DNA from 3 places in the Vibrio rubrogenes genome. Region 1 is predicted to be linked to each of the others. Evidence: predicted binding sites of a transcription regulator. Region 1 holds the regulator's gene; each other region holds the start of a gene.
What was found. Region 1 encodes PurR, which represses purine synthesis genes. Its sites were predicted from a motif close to TNANGNAAACGTTTNCNTNA; they were not measured.

Region 2: a site for PurR is predicted at 2,225-2,244, ahead of AC55NX_RS10245 (phosphoribosylaminoimidazolesuccinocarboxamide synthase). Genes of this name have one in related genera too.
Region 3: a site for PurR is predicted at 2,153-2,172, ahead of glyA (serine hydroxymethyltransferase). Genes of this name have one in related genera too.

Annotation. Positions count from the first base shown of each region.
Region 1 is NZ_JCARSY010000005.1:113,073-120,808, forward strand. It holds gene glgA (glycogen synthase GlgA) at 1-645, shown strand, start outside; gene AC55NX_RS05835 (TfoX/Sxy family DNA transformation protein) at 798-1,388, opposite strand; cyclic di-GMP riboswitch class I at 1,517-1,602, opposite strand; gene purR (HTH-type transcriptional repressor PurR) at 1,745-2,755, opposite strand; gene elyC (envelope biogenesis factor ElyC) at 3,051-3,881, opposite strand; gene cmoM (tRNA uridine 5-oxyacetic acid(34) methyltransferase CmoM) at 3,969-4,748, shown strand; gene mukF (chromosome partition protein MukF) at 4,763-6,106, shown strand; gene mukE (chromosome partition protein MukE) at 6,084-6,812, shown strand; gene mukB (chromosome partition protein MukB) at 6,809-7,736, shown strand, end outside.
Region 2 is NZ_JCARSY010000011.1:72,965-80,700, forward strand. It holds gene AC55NX_RS10230 (DUF2786 domain-containing protein) at 1-91, shown strand, start outside; gene AC55NX_RS10235 (tetratricopeptide repeat protein) at 290-1,369, shown strand; gene AC55NX_RS10240 (hypothetical protein) at 1,666-2,076, shown strand; gene AC55NX_RS10245 (phosphoribosylaminoimidazolesuccinocarboxamide synthase) at 2,376-3,485, shown strand; gene AC55NX_RS10250 (transporter) at 3,612-3,989, opposite strand; gene AC55NX_RS10255 (NAD-dependent malic enzyme) at 4,361-6,049, shown strand; gene AC55NX_RS10260 (DUF3392 domain-containing protein) at 6,125-6,448, shown strand; gene AC55NX_RS10265 (SanA/YdcF family protein) at 6,544-7,239, shown strand; gene AC55NX_RS10270 (DUF2797 domain-containing protein) at 7,393-7,736, shown strand, end outside.
Region 3 is NZ_JCARSY010000002.1:200,712-208,447, forward strand. It holds gene lipA (lipoyl synthase) at 1-166, shown strand, start outside; gene AC55NX_RS03035 (hypothetical protein) at 371-703, shown strand; gene glyA (serine hydroxymethyltransferase) at 848-2,098, opposite strand; gene AC55NX_RS03045 (YitT family protein) at 2,422-3,027, shown strand; tRNA gene AC55NX_RS03050 (tRNA-Tyr) at 3,234-3,318, shown strand; tRNA gene AC55NX_RS03055 (tRNA-Tyr) at 3,392-3,476, shown strand; gene treC (alpha,alpha-phosphotrehalase) at 3,565-5,247, opposite strand; gene treB (PTS trehalose transporter subunit IIBC) at 5,314-6,741, opposite strand; gene treR (trehalose operon repressor TreR) at 6,930-7,736, opposite strand, start outside.

The DNA of each region.
Region 1 (7,736 bases):
AACGAGCCTGATTCGTTAAAAGAAGGGAAAGCAACCTGCAAACGTCAGCTACAGGAAGAGTTGTTATTGCCAATCCGGGATGTCCCCGTGTTTGGGATGGTCTGTCGTTTGACCTATCAAAAAGGGTTCCACTATCTACTACCGATTCTGGAACAGTTTCTGCGCAATGACGTACAACTGGTGATTGTCGGGACTGGGGAGCCGGAGATTGCGAATCGTCTACACCAGATCTCTGCGACGTCATCACAGAAATTTGCGTTTGTTGATGCTTACAGTAACCGTTTTGCTCATTTGGTTGAAGCTGCTGCGGATTTCTTTCTGATGCCATCTGAGTTTGAAGCGTGTGGATTAAATCAGATCTATAGCATGGCTTATGGCACGTTACCGATCGTTCGAGAGGTAGGCGGCCTGAAAGACACGGTTTTTGACTATGACCATTTCCCGGATAAAGCGACGGGGTTCAGTTTTATGGAACCGACTCCGGAAGCATTACTCATCTGTATGCAACGTGCATTACTGTTCTACTTACAGCATCCAGAGAAAAAGCTAAATATACAGTTGCGTGCGATGCAGCAAGATTTCCGTTGGGAAGATTCTGCTCAGCAGTATGTTCGGATGTATGAAGCCGCGTTGATGGGCTACTAAACGTATGCATTGAATCTCATTCTCTTGAGAAACAACAAATGATAAAAAACAACAAAGCACCGTTAACGGTGCTTTGTTGTTCAGGCTCAATGACCAAATGGGAGTGTATACTTTGGGGCATGTATACGATAGGGGGAAGCTTGTTCAACAAATTAAATTTGCCGAGCCAGCTCATCGCGTCTTGCCTGAGAAATCACTGACCAGTGCTTTCCTTCAATCGCACCTTCTAATGCCCATAAGAGCTCTAGCGGTGGTTGTGTAGAAGGATGAGAGTTCAAAATCGCTTTATATGCACTGAGAGAACCTCTCTGATGAAGTTCTTCAACGGAATGAATACCTGCTTTGCGTAGCATCCGTTCGGTTGCCAGGCGAAGATTCGGTAGATCTTTCAATCGTTGCGGTTTTGTCTCTACATGAGTCGTTTTTTCATCTTTTGCATTCAAATAGGCTTGTTTGGCGATATTAAGAATCGTATTGACATCATCCCAATAGTCAGCGGGAAGTGCAAAATACTTAGTCACAACAGGAAAACCGCGCTTTGTATACACATAAGGTTCAAAACCTTTTGCTTTAAACGTTTCCAGTGAGTGACTGTCTGCTCGTATATGTAGTTTGTCTTGAACGACAAGTGCAAACATTATGTCGTTTACGAAAATACCAAACCCGCCGAACATTGAGCGTGATTTGACACGGCCCAGTTGTTCAAAAAGCCGCATTGAATCTCTAAGAATTGGTTTATCCATGCTTTACGTCTCGGTGTATTTTTAAATGAATACGCCACCAAAGTCAGGTCCGAGAATTTAGCAAAAGAATGCAGGAAGTATGTTAACAAAACGTCAAATGATTGACGAACATGAAATGCATTTTTGCCATCGGTAACCCCGCTACCTATCATCTTCATGGTTTAGGCCGGAGGCTTTGCGTCCCATCTTTTCAGATGGTTTGCCCTGTGCGTGACACTTTTCCAGTACGGAATTATGAAGTAACTATCCTAATAATCACTCCACAATGTGTGATTCTAGTCCAATTAATAAAGGTTATCAATAGAAAGAAAGTGGTTGGAGGAATGACCTCCCTCCAACAAAATGTCAATCAGGTGTTAATTTTTGTTTAAATCTTTAACGGTATTGCGTTCCACAATTTCAGGATGCATTTCAAACGTACGGCGCTCATGTTCTTTACTTTTGATCCGTTCCAATAAGATTTCAAAAGCATTTTTTCCGACCCGACGTTTCGGTTGGTGAATGGTTGTCAGTGGCGGAGAAAAATATTCAGAGATCTCAATATTGTCGTAACCGATTACCGAGATATCTTCAGGAACCTTGATGCCTCTTTGTTGTAAACGGCTCATCAGTCCCAAAGCCATCGTGTCATTGAAGCAAAAAACCGCAGTGGGTTGTTCATCCATCGCAATAATTTTATCAGCCGCCAAAACCGCAGTATCACACTCAAAGTTGCCTTCCAGAATCCAGTCTTCATTGGGCGTCAAACCCACTTCAGCCATCGCTCTGCGGAAGCCCTGAATCCGCTCCAGACAAGCTGCTTTTGACAACTGTCCACTCAAACAAGCGATCTTGCGGTGACCTTTATCAAGCAGATATTTAGTTGCAAGATAGCCGCCTTCTTCTGAATTATCGATAATTTTGTCAGCTTGAGAGCTTTCTGGGCCCCAGTCCATAATGACTTTGGGAATATCATTATACGCTTCCAGCATTTCTAAAAGTTCGGCGGTCAGATCGGAGCACATGACTAACATCCCATCGACCCGTTTCTCAGCCAGCATCCGGATATAGTCACGTTGTTTTTCATATAAACCACCGGTATTACACAAGATGAGCGTGTAGCCTTGTCGGTAACAATAGCTTTCAACACCGTCAATCACTTCAGAGAAAAAGGGGTTGGTAGACTGCGTCACTAACATCCCGATTGTACGCGTTGAGTTGCATTTCAGACTCCGGGCTACGGCACTTGGTGCATAGTTCAGTGTCTTCACGGCTTCCATGACTTTTTCCTGAGTCGTTTCTGCCACAAATCGAGTTTTATTAATTACATGTGAAACAGTTGTTGTTGAAACTCCCGCCAAGCGGGCAACGTCTTTTATCGTAGCCATAGGTATTGTCCTGTCGCTTATGCTGAAGATCCAGCAATCCGGAGCAAATTACAATTGAAAGTTGAGTTATGAAGATTTTATCTACTGATATAATCGGATAACCCGTACTGAAATTACATTGCGAGGTTATCCGGCAATAAGGACAAAAACCGCTAAATTTAGCGGTTTTTGTCTGGTATAGAATATGCTTTAACCGCGAATTCTAGACTGCCGGTTCCGTAATAGCAATCAAAATGAGGAACTCGGCTGTTTGTTCCGAGCCTGAATCGGACTAACATAGGGAGATAGCATCATATTACAGCTCTTGTTTCACCGGTTCAGAGACGGTCGCTTCCTGATTGGCGACCCAGTTTTTCAAATAGTGCCAAAATTTTCCCAATGTTTCATGCCAATATTTCTCCGTCTGCTCAAGATAAATCGCTTTAGGGGCATATTTTATCCACGGTTGCGCTATATTTTTATAAGACAGGTAGTTGGTCGGTGCCGGGATTGGATTGAGTCCGGCAGATTGAAATTCATGCAATGCGCGATCCATATGACTGGCAGATGTGACGAGTACTAATTTTCTCGGTCCGACAAAACTTGCGGCTAACTGGGCTTCTTCCCAAGTATCTTTCGCACTTTCCAGTAGCACGATATCTGATTTTGCCACACCGAGTGATAAGGCAACTCTTGCCAACATTCGGGCATGACTGAATAGGGTACCGCCGGCATATCCGGAAAGAATCAGGCGAGCCCCCGGGTACATCCGCATAATCCGGATACCTTCTGTGAGTCGCATCAGTGCTGAGCGACTAAGCTGAGATGTCGGTGGGAGCTGATCATCGACGACATGACCACTGCCGAGAACCATGATGTAGTCGATGCTACCTTCAACGGGTAAAAAGGCCGAATACTTGCGTTCCAGTGGTGCGAGAAGGCGATCAGAAACAGGTTGAAATGATGCCAGAAACAGCAATGTGTAAGAGAACAGAACAATCAGGCAACCGGTTTTCCTTTTGGTTGAAAACATAATCATCATCAAGCCGATAAAACCGATGATGAGCAGGGCGGGAAGGGGCATCATTAATGCAGATATGATTTTTTTAAGCTCAAACATATAAGAAATAGTCCGAAAAAACAGCAATTGAGATTAAAAACGAATAATCCTCTTTATTCCTGCCATTCCTATGACAGAATAGCAGCACGATTCGTTATCATAACTCAAGCTACTGTGACTGAAGATCGCAATTTCGACGATATTGCCCACAAATTTGCAAAAAATATATATGGCTCTGACAAAGGTATGATCCGTCAGATCATTGTGTGGGAAGATATTCAAACTATTTTAACATCATTTTCTCCGGAACAGTTCCCACTTTCGGTGCTGGATGCCGGTGGCGGGTTGGCACAGCTATCGCAACGGCTCGCGATGCAGGGACATCAGGTGACGTTATGTGATCTTTCTTCTGAAATGTTGCAGTTGGCGCAGACCGATATTGAAAAAAATGGTCTGCTTGCGCAGTATCGCTTTGTCCATGCGGCAGTGCAGGATATGCAACAATATATCGCCGATCCGGTTGACTTATTGATGTTTCATGCCGTGATGGAGTGGTTGGCTGACCCGAAGGATGCGCTGGAAAAATTACTGGCTCAGGTCCGGAGCGGTGGCGTTGCGTCTATCATGTTTTACAATCATCACGGATTGGTGCTGAAAAATGTCATATGCGGAAATATTCCCCATGTGTTGGATGGTATGCCATATCGCAAACGATTTAAGTTGCAGCCGCAAAAAGGCCTGAATCCAGAGGCGGTCTATCAATGGATAGAAGCTTGTGGATTCAGTATTGAGGGTAAAAGCGGTATTCGTTCATTCAGTGATTACATTGGTAATCGCCAGAATATGGGGGAATACAGTGAAGAAGATGTACTGGCGCTTGAAAGGCAATTATGTCGGCAAGAGCCCTATTTATCTCTGGGCCGTTATATTCATGTATGGGCCAGAAAAAAGTAAAAATGATGGAAACAATGATAGACGAATTGGCGCAACAAGCCGAAGTACAACCAATCGATGAATTGGTTGGATGGGTCAGGCAGCATGACTTGTCTCTCAACCTGGATACTGAGCGGCTCGCTTTTTTGATTGCGATTGCCGTATTGAGTCGGGATCGATTTGATGACGAACTCGGTGAAGGGGAATTACATGATGCATTTGCAATCGTTACTCGATTCTTTGATGAGACCGGGGAAGCGTCCGCTTTTCGGGCCAATAACGCGATCAATGATTTGGTTCACCAACGGCTTATCCGGCGTTTTACCAGTGAAGTGACCGATGGTGCGAGTATCTATCGGTTATCACCATTGGCGATTGGCATCACTGATTATTATCTGCGTCATCGTGAATTTTCTAAACTGAAACTATCGATTCAATTGTCGATTGTTGCTGATGAAATGGCCAAGGCCAAAGATGCTGCTGAAAAAGGTGGCACTGTATCTCACTGGCAAAAGAATGTTTATGGGGTTTTGAAATATTCCGTGGGTGAGATTTTTGATCAAATCGATCTCAACCAGCGGGTAATGGATGAGCAGCAACAAGAAATTAAAGAACAGATTGCCCAGTTGTTGAACAAAGACTGGCGTGATGCGATTCAGAACTGTGAATCACTCTTGTCAGAGACATCATCAACGTTGAAAGAGTTACAAGACACGCTTCAGGCTGCCGGTGATGAAATGCAGACGCAGATTCTTGATATTCAGGAATGTGTTTATGGTGAATCCGAGCTGGATTTTATTGAGGAAATATTATTTCAGCTACAAATTAAACTAGACCGAATTATTAGTTGGGGCCAACAGGCCATTGACTTATGGATCGGTTATGACCGTCATGTCCATAAATTTATCCGAACCGCAATTGACATGGACCAAAACCGTGCGTTTAGTCAGCGTTTGCGTCAATCAATGAATGACTACTTCGCGGCACCTTGGTTCCTGACCTTTGCCGATGCGGAGCGCTTTATGGACATGCGGGATGAAGCCTTGGTTCTCCGGGACGATGAAGTCACAGGGCAGGTTCCCGAAGATGTTGAATATGAAGAATTTCAACAGGTCAACGATGTGTTGGCAGAACAGATTGGTGAAATGCTCACCGTGCATAAAGATCAAGGTACACCGATTGATCTTGGCATCATTTTAAAGAATTACCTCACAGAACATCCAAGAACGCATCATTTTGATTTAGCCAGAATTGTGGTCGATCAGGCAGTTCGGCTGGGATATTCAGCGTCTGATTATCAGGCGATTCAGCCAGATTGGCAGGCAATCAATGAATTTGGTGCAAAGGTACAAGCAAATGTCATCGACAGATATGAATGAATATATGCCAGAGAAACTGGTCAAAGCACTTTCCAATCCGCTATTTCCGGCATTGGATAGTTTATTACGTGCCGGCAGGCATGTTTCCGGTGAAGATATGGATAATCACACATTTTTGTCCGATTTTGAGCCTGAGCTGGCCCAGTTCTATCAGCGTTATAATACCGAGCTGGTTCGGGCCCCTGAAGGTTTCTTTTATTTAAGGCCGCGTTCCACATCATTGCTCAATCGGAGCGTGTTATCTGAACTCGACATGTTGGTTGGCAAGGTGCTTTGCTTTTTGTATCTCAGCCCTGAGAGACTGGCCCATGAAGGGATTTTTACCCATCAGGAATTATATGAAGAGTTGCTTACGCTGGTCGATGAGAAAAAGTTGATGCGCTTGGTGACTTTCCGGGCCGGCGGGTCGGATCTGGATCGGGAAAAGCTGTTTGAAAAAGTCAGGACGTCGTTACGAAGACTGCGCCGAATGGGAATGCTAGTCGTTCTGGGAGAGAGTGAAAAGTTTCGGATTACCGAAGCAGTGTTCCGCTTTGGTGCAGATGTCCGTGTCGGTGATGACATGCAAGAAGCGCAATTGAGATTGATTCGTGATGGTGAAGCGGTTGTCCCTAGCCGGGATAGTCATGAAGTGGTGGAAGATACCGATGAGGAGACAGCAGAAATCTCATCAGGAGCATTAACAGGATTTGAAGGTGAAGCATGATTGAAAGAGGTAAATATCAATCGCTGACCATGATCAACTGGAACGGTTTTTTTGCCCGTACGTTTGATATTGATAATTTGGTCACCACACTTTCCGGTGGGAATGGTGCAGGGAAATCAACCACGATGGCGGCCTTCATTACCGCGCTGATCCCTGATCAAAGTCTGCTGCATTTTCGTAATACCACCGAAGCGGGCAGTTCCCAGTCGTCGAGAGATAAGGGGTTACACGGCAAACTTCAACCCGGTACTTGTTATGCAGCGTTAGACGTTGTCAACTCCCGTAAGCAGAGAGTGTTGTTCGCTGTCCGGCTACAACAGGTTGCCGGTCGGGATAAAAAAGTCGATATTAAGCCGTTTCTGGTTCAGGGTCTGCCCAGCCATGTTCGCCCCACTGATATTTTGATTGAAACTCTTTCAGATCAACAGGCACGGGTTCGGACCGTCAATGAAGTCAAAGATGCTGTTGCAGGCTTGGAAGGGACGCAGTTCAAAACATTTAGCTCAGTGGTGGATTACCATACCCAGATGTTTGAATTTGGGGTCATACCGAAAAAAATGCGTTCGAGTAGTGACCGCTCCAAATTTTATCGTTTGATTGAAGCCTCTTTGTACGGCGGTATTTCCAGTGCGATAACGCGTTCGCTGCGGGATTATCTGTTGCCGCAGAATGGCGGGGTGAAAAAAGCGTTTCAGGATATGGAAGCAGCACTGCGTGAAAACCGGATGACGCTTGAAGCGATTAAAACCACGCAAGCGGATCGGGATCTGTTCAAACATCTGATTACCGAATCGACCAACTATGTTGCGTCTGATTACATGCGTCATGCCAATGAGCGGCGCAGCAAAGTCGAACAGGCACTGTCATTCCGCCAGACACTGTTTGGGGCTCAGCAAACCTTAGTGACGCAAAGCGAGCTGCTGA
Region 2 (7,736 bases), on a different contig from region 1:
CGAAGATTACGAAACCGGATTGAAAAAGGGACGTAAAATTTCTGTCAACAGACCGATTGATGGTGCACAGGCACCAAAATTATTGAAATAATTCATCCGAATTATTGTCTACAATGTGATAGATAATTTTGATTCATGATATAGGAATAACGATCAGAGAGTATCTCAGTGAAACGAACTATCATCATGCTTTCTCTGCTCTCGCTACTGGCCGGGTGCGAAGCAACTCAAAGACAGAATGCAACAACGGGTGAAAACGAAACCAATTCAACAGGGATCGGGAGTGCGATTGAGATTATTACTGATATGTTTGCTGCTGGTTCTTGCATCTGCTCATGCAGCCGACATCAATACCCTACGTCAACAAGCCATATTGCGTGATAGAAACGCACAGTACCAACTTGCCTTGCATTATCAACAGGGAGATGGGGTAAAAGCCGACCCCAAGCAGTCTTTTTACTGGATGGAACAAGCCGCAGAAAACGGCCATACGCAGGCACAACTACAGGTCGCAAATGCTTATCTCAATGGCAGCAACGGTGTCACACCGGATAAGACACAAGCGATCTATTGGCTGACCCGACTAGCAACGCAGGGGGACACTGCGGCACAGTTCAAACTGGGTCAACTCTATGAACAAGTCGCAGACCTGTCGGGTGAAACGCAAGCATTGGTTTGGTATCGGATTGCAGGCCAGTCCAACCCAATCGCAGAGCAACGCTATAGCCAGTTACTCGAACAACAGTTCAATCACCGCAGAATGAAAGAGATTTCACAGAGAAAAGCCTTCGAAGATGCGCAAGCAGTCGATCCTGCATCCTCTCCGGTGCCCGGAAGTCCCGCTTTCAAGAACGCACAAGATGCGACTCAATTTACTCTGCCGCAGATCATATCCAGCGTGATCGCGGCAATATTGATGCTGGTAGTGGCGTTGCTGGGGGTTGTTTCTGTTCGACTCAAAAAACAGCTCAGAATAGCGGAAGCAACTCACCCCGTGGTTCAGACACAACCGTCAGAGTCGTTGCCGATTCAGTCCGGCACCAACACGCAACAACAAAAAATCAAACAGCAGGAACAAACCATTCGTAAACAGAAACAACAGATGACCATGCTGTTTCAAGAACTTAAGCGTTTACAACAAACTCAGCTCAAACAACAACCGGCTCATCCACAGAACCTCGACTTAGCCTGTGCCTTATTCGGTTTCTCAGCCACAGAAATACCGGATATCAAACAAATCAAACTACGTTATAAACAGCTGAGCAAAATTTATCACCCTGACATGAAAGGTAGTGATGAAGAGATGAAACGGTTGAATCAAGCATTAAAATCACTATTAGCCCATCAGCAAAGCAGCTCGGCACAATAGAGCTCCAAACCATACAGAGCCCAGTCATAGTATCCGTCATACTGCTTATCGCGACAATATCGCAACTCGCCGCTATGTATCTGTTTCACGATCACTAACTCGCTCAATTTAAAACGGCTGACAGACGGCTGTGTTGTACCTGTGTATTCCCACACCAGTTCGCACTCACGGCAAGAAAATATTCAGTAATGAGATCTTGATAACAGAAAAGTACAAATTTACGCCAATTCCTGCTTGATCAGTCATTCAATATAAAATACTGTATATACGAACAGCATGTATAAGGAAACAGTATTATGCGTTTGTTGAATGATTTCATGAACTCATCCGGAGCCCTCCACTATGCCGGTCGTCATACACCTGAAGGTGCGACCCGATACTGTGCCATGGAAAGCTCGCTTTATGATCGTTTGGCACAACTCTCTCGACTGCCACAGTGGATTCTGGTCACATCTGAATCCTACCGGCCGGATCTGCGCTCACTTGATTCACACAAGATTCCGGGTCATCAAGTCGTACAACTGAGGCCCTCACGGACAATGGATGAATATCATGTGATCCGTAAAGCCATTCTATCAGGCAATGCCTGCGCTATTGTGGCTTCACAACAACTCACTGAACAAGCGCAAACACAACTCATACAATTAGGTAAACAATACCATTGTGAGGTTTTCTTCGTGGCGGATCCGAGCCACTGCTACCACTAGCCGACGCGACTAACGAGCCGCGACGAATAAAATAAATAGCAAGACTCATTCGACAACAAGTAACACAACATAAGCAATCCCCTTTTCTTCCCCTCGAATCTACGCGAGGGGATTTTTTTAATCCGTGACTGGTTAAAAAATACCACCCCAAAGCAAACGTTTGCTTTTTCTCTGGCAGTGAAAAATAGTTCTGGTATGATGCGCTCAGAAATCGGATATCCCGTGATGTTTGTCACTCTGTGTCTGGTCAACGGGTATCTGTCAGTTGAACCGATTACTTTTTAGATAGGAATGTCTGAATGAGCCTCGCCGATCAAATTCTCGCCGTCAATGACGACCTCCCCATTCGCACCAGCAAACCCGTTCATAGTGGAAAAGTGCGTTCCGTTTACTGGTTAACCGAAGAAGACAGCCGTCGCCTGATTGAACAAAAAGGCTACAACGTTGCAGCAGATGCCCCGCTGGCAATTATGGTGATTAGTGACCGTATCTCTGCTTTTGACTGTATCTGGCATGCTGAAGGTGGTGTTGCCGGGGTTCCGGGAAAAGGGGCTGCACTCAACGCGATTTCCAACCACTGGTTCAAACTGTTTCGCCAACACGGCCTGGCAGACAGCCATATTCTTGATATCCCCCACCCGTTTGTCTGGATTGTTCAGAAAGCCACACCCATTAAAATTGAAGCAATCTGCCGTAACTACATCACAGGCTCAATGTGGCGAGCGTACGACAAAGGTGAGCGAGAATTTTGCGGAATCCAGCTTCCCGAAGGGTTAGAAAAAGATAAGCAACTGCCTGAACTCCTGCTTACACCATCAACCAAAGGGATTCTCAAAGGAATTCCCGGTGTACCGGAGGCCGATGACGTCAACATTAGCCGCCAAGATATTGAAGCAAACTACGCAGCGTTTAACTTCCGTCGTCCGGCAGATATCGGTTTATATGAAAAGTTACTCAAAGAAGGCTTTGATGTGATCAGTCAGGCGCTCGCTGATATTGACCAGATTTTCGTCGATACCAAGTTTGAATTTGGTTATGTCACCGATGCTCAGGGACAAGATAAACTCATTTATATGGATGAAGTCGGTACACCGGATTCATCCCGAATCTGGGATGGTCAGCAATATGCATCTGGTCATATCGTTGAAAATTCAAAAGAAGGCTTCCGTCAATTTTTGCTGAACTACTTCCCAGACCCGGATATTCTGCTGAACAAAGCGCGAATGCCTGAACGGGAGGCTCTCGCCAGAGACAATGCCTTACCATTGCAAGCACTACTGGATGTTTCCGAAACTTATACAAGTATTGCCGAAAAGATTACGGGTCATCCCATCCATCTGAGTGACAATCCAAAACAAGAAATTGTTGAGATACTTGACCGAGAGTATGGTCTTATTCAGCATGCATAATGCTTCGATAACCAAACCTTCGATAGCAGAACCGATGATTGCATCAACCGGCTGATCGATATCATCATCCGCTCATCGCGATACTGACGATGAGCGGGTTCAAATAACTGATAGTCTCACTTCAATTTACCACTCAATCAACAGTTCATCCGCCTCAACTACCTGAGTCGCATGACACCCCAGCGTTTCAATCTCACGAAGCTGTTGTGCATCCAAAGCATAAGGCATCATCACTTGTAACGCATTTATCCCTTCCGCCCTTGCCAACTTTGACAAAATCATCAGATTTTCTTGATCACTACGCCCCAATGACAGATTTTGGAGTGCTTTCTTCCACAAACGTTCATCCGGGGCTAGTTCCTGACAAGTCATTTGTGACGCGTCATCATGTGCAACGTGCTCTGTATGAAAAAAGGCTTCAAAGATCGTCCAATGTTTATGACATGCAACATCCAGAAATGCGGTGTAATCAAATACACCCAGAACTCGGCTCGGTTGAATCATTTCGTCCCCCCACGAAAGTGACAGCACCATAGACACACTATGATCTGCCAATCCGTTTATAGCAATAGAATATAAAAAAACGATATTTTATGACCGAAAACATATATACAATTGCTCTATCAGATGCATATAAATAACAACTATTGAACAAATATTTAGCCTGTTGATATGAATAATTCATATTTTGTTTAACAAATAAACTTGTGTTTATTTACCAAAAAACAAAGATTGATAAACCAGCTTCAAAAAATCCGACGATTAACCTGCGAGAATGAGGGAAACGTCAAATTGCCTCTATTTACAACCGACTGGAGTATCCGTAAAATTTGCTCCGGTTCCCCCTTCATCATCCTACAAAATATAGGCATACAATGAACAACGACAAACGCCCTTTATATATTTCCCATGCGGGCTCTATGCTTCTCAGTACACCACTGCTCAACAAAGGTGCAGCTTTTACCGCAGAAGAAAGAAGCTCATTTAACCTTGCCGGCCTGCTCCCCGAAGCGACAGAAACCATTCAGGAACAAGTCGTCCGTGCGTATCAGCAATATTGTAATTTCGATAATGATATGGATAAGCATATTTATCTTCGTAATATACAAGATACCAATGAGACACTCTTTTACCGGCTGGTTCAAAATCACATTACTGAGATGATGCCAATCATCTACACACCGACCGTCGGTGCTGCATGTGAAAACTTTTCTAATATTTATCGCCGTGGTCGTGGACTATTTATTTCATATCCGAACCGCAATCAAATTGATGACATCCTGAATAATGCTTCCAACCATCACGTCAAAGTTATCGTGGTAACCGATGGTGAACGTATTCTTGGTCTGGGTGACCAAGGCATCGGCGGAATGGGGATTCCAATCGGAAAACTGGCCCTGTATACCGCCTGTGGTGGTATCAGCCCCGCTTATACGCTTCCGATTGTGTTGGATGTCGGCACCAATAACCCGCAACGTTTGGCTGACCCCATGTATATGGGTTGGCGTCATCCGCGTATTACCGGTGCAGAATACGATGCATTTGTTGAAGAGTTTATCCAAGCCGTACAACGCCGCTGGCCGGATGCTCTGGTTCAGTTTGAAGACTTCGCCCAGAAAAATGCCATGCCACTGCTTGAGCGTTACAAAGACCGGATTTGCTGTTTTAACGATGATATTCAGGGGACGGCCGCAATTACCGTCGGTTCTTTACTGGCTGCATGTAAAGCTGCGGGCAGCAAACTTTCAGAACAGCGAATCACCTTCTTAGGTGCCGGGTCCGCGGGATGCGGGATTGCCGAAGCAATTATTGCTCAGATGGTTTCAGAAGGTATTTCCGATCAGCAAGCGCGCTCACAGGTCTATATGGTTGACCGTTGGGGATTACTCCAAGAAGGTATGCCAAACCTGCTGGATTTCCAACAACGTCTGGTTCAGAAAAAATCCAATACCCAAGATTGGGAAGCAGAAGGAACAGGGTTCTCACTGCACGATGTGGTTCGCGAAGCCAAGCCAACCGTGTTGATCGGTGTATCCGGTGCTCCGGGACTCTTCAGCGAAGAAATCATCCGCGAAATGCACCAACACTGTCCGCGTCCGATTATCTTCCCGTTATCTAACCCGACAAGCCGGGTGGAAGCTTTGCCAAGCGATTTGATCGCATGGACAAACGGCGAAGCGCTGGTTGCAACCGGTAGCCCGTTTGAACCGGTCATGTTAGGCGACAAGCTCTATCCGATTGCTCAGTGTAACAATAGTTATATTTTCCCCGGCATCGGGCTGGGTGTACTGGCAGCCAATGCAAAACGTGTCACCAAGGAAATGCTGATGGAATCAAGCCGGGCATTGGCTGAATGTTCCCCACTGGCCATCAATGGTCACGGTTCACTGCTGCCACCTTTGGAAGCAATTCACTCTGTTTCGAAGAAAATTGCAATGGCAGTCGCGAAAAAAGCCATTGAACAAGGCGTGGCTGATGCAATTACACCGGAAGCACTGGAACAAGCGATCGAGCGTAATTTCTGGCAACCTGTTTATCGTCGCTATAAGCGCGTCGCGTTCTAAAAACAGTCAGACAAATCAATATGATAAGCTAAGCCTCTATAACAGAGGCTTTTTATTTGCAAGGACATTCATACCATGTTGCATTTTTTCAACCCCGCGGGACAGTATCTCGCACCTTATCTGGAAGAAATCTCTATCGCACTGATTGCTTGCCTGCTAGTGATGCTGGGTGGTGAAATTAATGCGTTGTTACGCCGAATGTTGCGTAATCAGCACTTTGTCATTCGCACATTTACCTTTATATTACTCAATGCATTTGGTTATGGATTTATCATCGTCAAACTAAGCCCTGACTTAGCTCGGACACTTGCCCACTTAGAACGAGGCACCATGTTTGTCGTTGTCATTGTCAGTTTTGTCGGCATCGGGCTTTGGGCCCAAAAAAACCGACAAATATAATTTAGGTAAAAGGTATAGTTATCCACTCTCGTCTCAGTAAGTATTGCGCCGATAGCGGTTGCATAAGCAGAATATGCCGTTTGGGCTGGCAGATCATGAAAGGTCTGCTCATCATGCTGCTTGTGTTGGCAGTCTCTCTGTTCGTCATTGATCGCTGGATCAGTTGGAAAACACAGGACCAGATACTCACCAATACCGATCACATTGAGCACTATCAAGTGGCAGTCGTGTTAGGAACCAGTAAGTATCTGGGACGCATACTCAATGCGTATTACACCCATCGTATTGAAGCTGCGATTCAGCTCTACCGTTCACGCAAAGTGACTCATTTTCTGCTCAGTGGCGATAATGCGCACCGTTCTTACAATGAGCCATGGACCATGAAACGCGATTTGATGAAAGCAGGTATACCGGAGCAAGATATCGCTCTGGACTATGCCGGATTCAGGACGCTCGATTCAATTGTCCGGGCAAAAAAAATCTTTGATACCAACCATTTTCTGATTATTACTCAGCGCTTTCATTGTGAACGAGCGCTGTTTATCGCGAACTACCACGAGATTGATGCGGCTTGCTTCGCTGTTCCCGGCCCGGCCCACGGTACAGATTTCAAAATAAGAATCCGTGAAATTTTTGCCCGGGCCAGAGCGATCCTCGATCTGTTCATCATCGATGCCAAACCTAAGTTCCTCGGACCTAAAGAACCGATTTTCTCTGATGAAACACCGGCAGAAATATCTGAGAACGACACTCATCCAACCGAGACAAAAAATCCTCACGCCGCTGAGTAAACTCGCTAGAGGAGACTCAATTCTGTTAATATCACGGGATGATGTCGGTATATCAGCAACACGGGTCACATTGCGCTATTCAAACAAGCCTTGACCCGTTTTGCTATAACCCGCTTCATTGATATCAATTTCAACTATAAAAAGAGCAATGTCATGTCTTCAGTCATCAAGGGAACTCTCAGTAAATTACGTGCGACCCTCAACCCACACACCGAGTATTTTCTCCCTGTCGGAGCAACGGAAATCGCCTTGAATCCACTGATCGGCCATCCGCTATCCCTCACCTATACCGGCAATATTTATTGTTGCCATTGCGGTAAGCGTACCAAAAAAAGTTACGCGCAGGGACACTGCTATGTCTGTATGCAGAAGTTAGCCAGTTGCGATATGTGTATTATGAAGCCGGAAACCTGCCACTATGAGCAAGGAACCTGCCGGGAGCCGGAATGGGCACAGTCACATTGCATGACAGATCATTATGTCTATCTCTCCAACAC
Region 3 (7,736 bases), on a different contig from region 1:
ACCAAGCCGCCATCACTTACCCGTTGAACGGTATGTGCCACCGGAAGAGTTTGATGAGCTGAAAGAGATTGCGCTTGAACTCGGCTTTACGCATGCTGCGTGTGGTCCATTTGTTCGTTCATCCTATCATGCCGATCTGCAAGCCAAAGGTGTTGAAGTAAAATAATCCCGATTGCCGGTGCATTGCATCGGCCTGATTACTCTCCCTGCGGCACGCTCTCTCACATCAATGCTTTGGATTCGCTCAGAAATAACCTTCATTGCAAATGTGAAACGATTGCCATAATTTGAGCTGTAATATTGAATCTATGATTGTTGTTCTATAGTCTAGAGAGCAACTTGAATTCACTGTGATGTAAGGATATATATGATGAAAACAGCCACGATCTGGGGCATTATCGGACTCTCGGTCACACTCGCAGGTTGTGCTTCAAATACCAAAGAAGACAACTACCGTGAAGCGTCTTTTGAGCTTTGTAATACCGACGTGCAAGTCTACTCACTGGATAATGCAGGACGAGTCCGCATCGTTTGTGCCGACGGCTCTAAATTTGCCCTCAAATCAGAAAGCACACTCGAAGTGATGCGTGGGATCAACATTGATTACTGTGACGGCGAAGGGTTAGGCAAATTTACTGAAAGTGAAAACTACTACTTATTCAAATGTAAATCAGGTACAACACTGAGCATTTCTAAAGATTAATCCCGCATTGAGATAATATTCTCAATCGCTGATTACCCTTTCACAGACACTTTTGAATCTCTTGTTTCGTTGTGAATACGCTTTATTTCAAAATAATAAACCCGCTTTCAGCGGGTTTATTTTTATCACCAAATGAGCGGTCACTTATGCGTAAACTGGGAGACGCTTACAAATTTCGAGAACTTTTGCTTTCGTCGCATCAATCACACTTGGATCATTGATGTTGTCCAACACATCACACATCCAGTTTGCCAACTCTTTCGCGTCATCAGCGGTAAAACCACGTCGAGTGATTGCCGGTGTGCCGACACGAATACCTGAAGTCACAAACGGACTCCGTGGGTCATTTGGTACTGAGTTCTTATTGACGGTAATATTCGCTGCACCGAGTGCCGCATCCGCTTCTTTACCGGTGATATCTTTGTCGATCAGATCAACCAGGAACAAGTGGTTTTCGGTACTATTCGAGACGATTTTATAGCCACGCGCCTGAAACTGAGCAACCATCGCTTTGGCATTTTGCACAACGCGAGCCTGATATGCTTTAAATTCAGGCTCCATCGCTTCTTTAAACGCAACCGCTTTTGCCGCAATCACATGCATCAGAGGGCCACCCTGACCACCGGGGAATACAGCAGAGTTCAGTTTTTTGTACATCTCTTCACCAGCGTTCGACAGAATCAAACCACCACGAGGGCCAGCCAGTGTTTTATGTGTTGTGGTAGTAACAACGTGAGCATGCGGAACAGGCGTTGGATAAACGCCGGCAGCAATCAGACCTGCCACATGTGCCATATCGACAAAGAGGTAAGCACCGACTTTATCAGCAATCTCACGCATCCGAGCCCAATCCACAACCTGTGAATAGGCAGAGAATCCACCGATAATCATTTTCGGCTTATGTTCAACAGCCAGCGATTCCATTTCGTCATAGTTAATCTGACCAGTTTCATCAATCCCATAAGGGATCACATGATAGTGTTTACCTGAGAAGTTAACCGGAGAACCATGCGTTAAGTGACCACCGTGAGCCAGACTCATCCCTAAAACCGTATCGCCGGGATTCAATAATGCCATGTACACGGCACTGTTCGCCTGAGAACCTGAGTGAGGCTGAACGTTTGCATATTCACAGTTAAACAGTTCACATGCGCGTTCAATCGCTAATGTTTCAACTTTATCGACATACTCGCAACCACCATAATAGCGCTTGCCAGGATAGCCTTCTGCATACTTATTGGTCAGCTGAGAACCTTGAGCTTCCATGACGCGTGGGCTGGTGTAATTTTCTGAAGCAATAAGTTCAATGTGTTCTTCCTGACGAAGAGTTTCTTCTTGAATGGCTGCGAAAAGATCCGCATCATAATCAGCGATATTCATATCACGCTTAAGCATCTGTATCTCCTGACTCAGATTGACTGGAAAGTTTAATAAAACTACATTCTGACTTAACGCAAACGTTTTCGTCACTTAATTTGGCGCGTATTCTACCTAAATTGATTTATGTCATAAAGCCCAAATATACAAATTATCATGCAGTTTTTTCATGATACCGAAAAGTCACACCACGATAGCAATCATGAGTGTCAACTTTCAGGTTTACATGATGTAAAGTACCAAAGACATAGGTTTACCTGAATTTATCGTTTCTAGCTACCGAAAACGTCACCTTTTCTTTAGTATTCTCCGCAAATTATCCCAATACTTTTTGACTATCGATGGAAAAGCACACATTTCAGGAAGATATCATTGCCATCATTACCGGCAGCTTTTTGGTTGCACAGGGAATTATGTTTCTGCAAGCGGCCCATGCTATTACCGGCGGGACGGCAGGATTAGCACTATTACTCAATCAGTTCACCCCCTACTCCTTTGGGGTGCTGTATCTGCTATGTAATGCCCCTTTTTATTTGCTCGCTTGGAAACGCTTTGGCCGCCGATTCGCGCTGAACAGTCTGATTTCCGGACTACTGGTCTCTCTGTTTACCGATCTATTTTCACACCTAATTCAGTTGACACATGTCAATGCTATTTACTGTGCGATCACGGGAGGGCTTTTCATGGGGCTGGGGATGTTGATCCTTTTCCGCCACCGTTCAAGCTTAGGCGGGTTCAACGTTTTGTGCTTATTTATTCAGGATAAATTAGGGATTTCTGTAGGTAAGACACAATTATGTATTGATGCGTCAATTGTCTGTGCATCGTTATTTTACCTCTCCCCAACGACGATTGCTGTTTCAGTGCTCAGCGCAGCCGTACTCAACGTGGTACTTGCGATGAACCATAAACCATCCCGATATTCTGTCACTTACGGTTCATTATAAACGATGGTGATTATAAACAATAAAGTACAGAGGATTTTGTCTTACATAACCTGGTGTTGAATAAGAAATAGCACATTTGTCCAAAAAGACATCATTCAGTCATAAATTATTAGAAAAGGCTTTACAGGCCGTATAGGTTTGCTATGATGCGCCCCGCACCGAAGAGATGAATCGGGAATATCTCTTCACTATAAAGTGCACACCCTGGAGGGGTTCCCGAGTGGCCAAAGGGAGCAGACTGTAAATCTGCCGGCTCCGCCTTCGATGGTTCGAATCCGTCCCCCTCCACCATATTCAACATGGTTGAATTATTTGATTCAATGAAATGGTTTGATAAAATAATTCAGGCATGACAAAACACTCCGGAGGGGTTCCCGAGTGGCCAAAGGGAGCAGACTGTAAATCTGCCGGCACTGCCTTCGATGGTTCGAATCCGTCCCCCTCCACCATATAGAAAAGCCAGCGTATCGCTGGCTTTTTTCTTATCTGTCATCCGTCAACAACGGACCATAACCATTCTGTTCCACACCATAGTCATCAATCCAACAAAATAATACGAGTTTCGTAAGGCCTTAACCGTTGGTATTTCTCTACATGTTGCATATTTAGACCGGTATAATTTCCCAACAGATAGCGTGCCGGACGACGGATAATATCGGGAGATAACTCACAGTATTGCAACAGGCCGGAAAAGTTACTCAGACAAATCAGCGATTGCCGTTCTGATTGTCTGATATATCCCCAAATCGCTTTATCATCCGGATACAGATCCCGGTAATCTCCGGAAGTAATCACGTCCAGTTCTTTTCTCAACCGGATCAGTTGTTGATAGAAATAAAAAATTGATTCAGGCTCCCGAAGTGCAGCAGCGACATTAATTTCAGTATAATTTTCTGCCACATCAATCCACGGCCTTACCCGGCTGAATCCAGCATACAATTCATGATTCCATTGCATCGGGGTACGAGCGTTATCTCTGGATTTCTGAGCCAGAATGTCCAGCATTTCCTCTTCCGCCATTCCCTGTTGATGAACCAGAATGTCATACATATTCAGACTTTCGATATCCCGGTATTGTTCGATCGAACCATATCCCGCATTCGTCATCCCTATTTCTTCACCCTGATAGATATAAGGTGTTCCCTGCATCATATGTAGTGTTGCTGCCAGCATTTTTGCTGATTCGATCCGATATTGAGACTCATGACCGAAACGGCTGACAACCCGAGGCTGGTCGTGATTACACCAGAACAAAGCTCCCCATCCCGAGTCATGTAAGCCCGTTTGCCAATGATTGAAAATCTTTTTCAGTTCAATAAAGTCATACGGTGCATTGACCCACTTTTCATGATTGGGATAATCCACTTTCAAATGATGAAAATTGAAGACCATTGAGAGTTCTTTTCCATCCAGTGCCGAGTATCGACGACAGTGTTCAACAGTCGTCGAAGACATTTCTCCGACCGTAACACAGCCATATTTCTGAAACACAGCTGTACTGATCTCCTGAAGAAACTCATGAACTTTCGGACCATCGGTGTAATAACGTTTCCCATCCCCCTCATCATCATCCGGAAAATTCTGGTGTTTCGAGATCAGGTTAATGACATCCAGCCGGAAACCATCCACACCTTTTTCAGCCCAGAATGAGATTATCTTCTTCACTTCTTCACGAACGTGTGGATTTTCCCAGTTTAAGTCAGCCTGCTCTTTCGCAAACAAGTGCAGATAATATTCACCTGTATTTAAATCCGGCTCCCAGGCACTCCCGCCAAATTTTGACTGCCAGTTATTTGGTACTCCCCCCTCTTTGGCGGGGCGCCAGATATAGTAGTCCCGATAAGGACTGGACAAATTACCCAACGCATCCTGAAACCAAGGGTGTGCTGTCGAGGTATGGTTCACGACAATATCCATCATCACTCTGATATGACGCCGATGGGCTTCTGCCAGTAAGCGCTCAAAATCACTTAATGTGCCAAATTCAGGATGGATATCATAATAATCACAAATATCATAACCATTATCGACCATTGGAGAGGGATAAACCGGAGTCAGCCAAATCACCTCAATCCCCAACTCTGCCAGATAATCCAGCTTTGAGATCACACCTTGTAGATCACCAGTCCCGGTACCACTCGTGTCACAAAAACTTTTGGGATAAATCTGATATACCGTCGCGGTCTTCCACCATTCATCAGTTGATACCCGTTGAATCATCATCAATACTCACTTACCTAAAAATAAAGAAAACAAAATAGTCATAAACTTCACCCCTGAAACCGATTATGCATCCGCCACTTCAACTGCATTTTTCGCCTGAGCACGTTTATACAAAAATAAGGTCAATAGCGTGGGAACAGCAATCGCAACCAACATCGCCAGTAAAAAAGTGCCCCAGAACTGCGGTTGAATTGAAAGAATTCCCGGTAAGCCACCGACACCAATACCATTGGCCATCACACCAGACACACCACAAATACCAGCCGCCAGCGAACTGCCAATCATGGCGCACAGCATCGGGAACTTATACTTCAGGTTAATCCCATACATTGCCGGTTCCGTCACGCCAAGATAAGCAGATATCGCCGCCGGAACTGAGATATCCCGTTCACCATGTTTTTTACTAATCAGGATGATCCCGACAACGGCTGAAGCTTGAGCAATATTAGATAAAGCAATGAGTGGCCAGATAGGCGTTCCGCCCATTTGCTGCATCAACTGTAAGTCCACAGCATTGGTTGTATGATGAATACCAGTAATCACCAACGGGGCATATAAGAAGCCAAACACCATCGCCCCGAGAACCGCAAATGAACCGGTCATCGCTGATTTAGCAATATAAGCAACGCCATTCCCCAGTTCCCGCCCAAAGGGACCAATCACCGCATGCGCCAGAATCACTGCGAGAATAATCGATACAAACGGCACAACAACCAGATACAGATAGTCCGGTACAATGCGCTTCAGACGTGTTTCAATCAGTGCCAGAACCATTCCGGCCAACATAGCCGGAATCACCTGAGCCTGATAACCAACCTTCTCAATCGTAAATAGACCGAAATCCCAGACCTCTGGTAACTGTTTTCCGATCAGATAAGCATTCATCAGTTGTGGAGAAACCAAGGTGATCCCGAGTGTAATGCCGAGAATCGGCGTTCCTCCGAGTTTTTTCACGGTTGACCAACACACACCAACCGGCAGGAAAAAGAAGATGGCTTCGCCAATCAGCCACAAAAATGAGTGAACCGTTGCCCAGAACTGGCTCATTTGAGTCAGGGTCTGACCATCAAACATTTTGATATCGCCAATCACATTTCTGAAACCAAGAATCAGGCCACCGGTAATAATGGCTGGCAACAGAGGAACAAAAATTTCAGCTAAATGGGAAATACCCCGTTCCAACACATTCATATTCTGCCGTGCAGCAATTTTCGTCTCTTCTTTGGATTCCTCTTTTAAACCTGCCATGTCAACAAGCAGGTGATAAACCTGATCGACTTCCGTACCAATAACGACCTGAAACTGGCCGGCATTGGTAAAGCATCCCTTCACTATCGACAGTGTTTCCAGTGCTTTACCATCAGCTCTATCTGTATATTTCAGGACAAAACGGAGACGGGTCAGACAGTGCGTCACACTGGCAATATTGTCTGCTCCACCGATGTGAGCGATGAGTTTCTTGATGTCATCTGTTGGTATGTCGCGAGCCATATTGACCTCTCATACTTTGCATACAGCGTATGTCCGATTGTTATCGTAATTCGTCATAGCCATGGGAACATTCCCACAACACAAAACAATCATGACATAGCTGAAACCAAAATAAATGGGAACAGTCCCATAGCATGAAAAAGATCACACCGGAGAAAAATATCAGTAGGAATGATGAGAAGTAGATCTCACTTGGTGAGATGTGGTGACAGCACTAAATGTCGGATAGTTTTCCGACCTTCGATATGCTCGATTAAGAGCTCGGCAGCCTGCTGGCCTGCGGCTTCATATCCCGGATCAACACTGTAAATATTTGGAAACAGAAAAGAAAGCAGCTCACTCCGGCCGACACTGGTCACGACGATATCTTCCCGGGACAGTTCTTGAAGGCGTTTCATCACCCCCATAGCAATAGAATCACTGGCACAGACAATCGCCTGTAATGATTCATGCATCACCCGGTCGACCAACGTATAAGCACTGTCAAAGCTCAGTTGCCCAGTTTGATAATTCGGTGCCATACCGGATTGTTTACACCACTGAAAATATGCATCCAAACGTTGCTGACCCGTGGTTTTATCTGCCGGATCCACCCCAATGAAGGCGATATCTGATAACGACTGTCGACTCAAATAATCCAAACAGGAAAAAATCATCTGGCGGTTATCATAATTGATGGTCGAGATCTGCTCCGATTCCATGGCAAACACAACCGACTTATATTGCCATGCTTGCAAAACCGATAAATCCAGACCTGAGAAACCAAAAACAATCACGCCATCAACATGGCGCTTAGCCAAGACAGAGAGATGTTCTGCGGTTTTCTCATGACTGAACTGGCTTTCCATGATCACAACATCAAAACCACGCTGATATAAAACAGGCAGAATCTGACTCACAACCCGGCTTTCAGAAGAGGACTCCAGTCTCGAAATAATAATACCAACGACTTTCTGGCTCCCGCCTCGCATTGATTGAGCAGACTTTGACGGTGA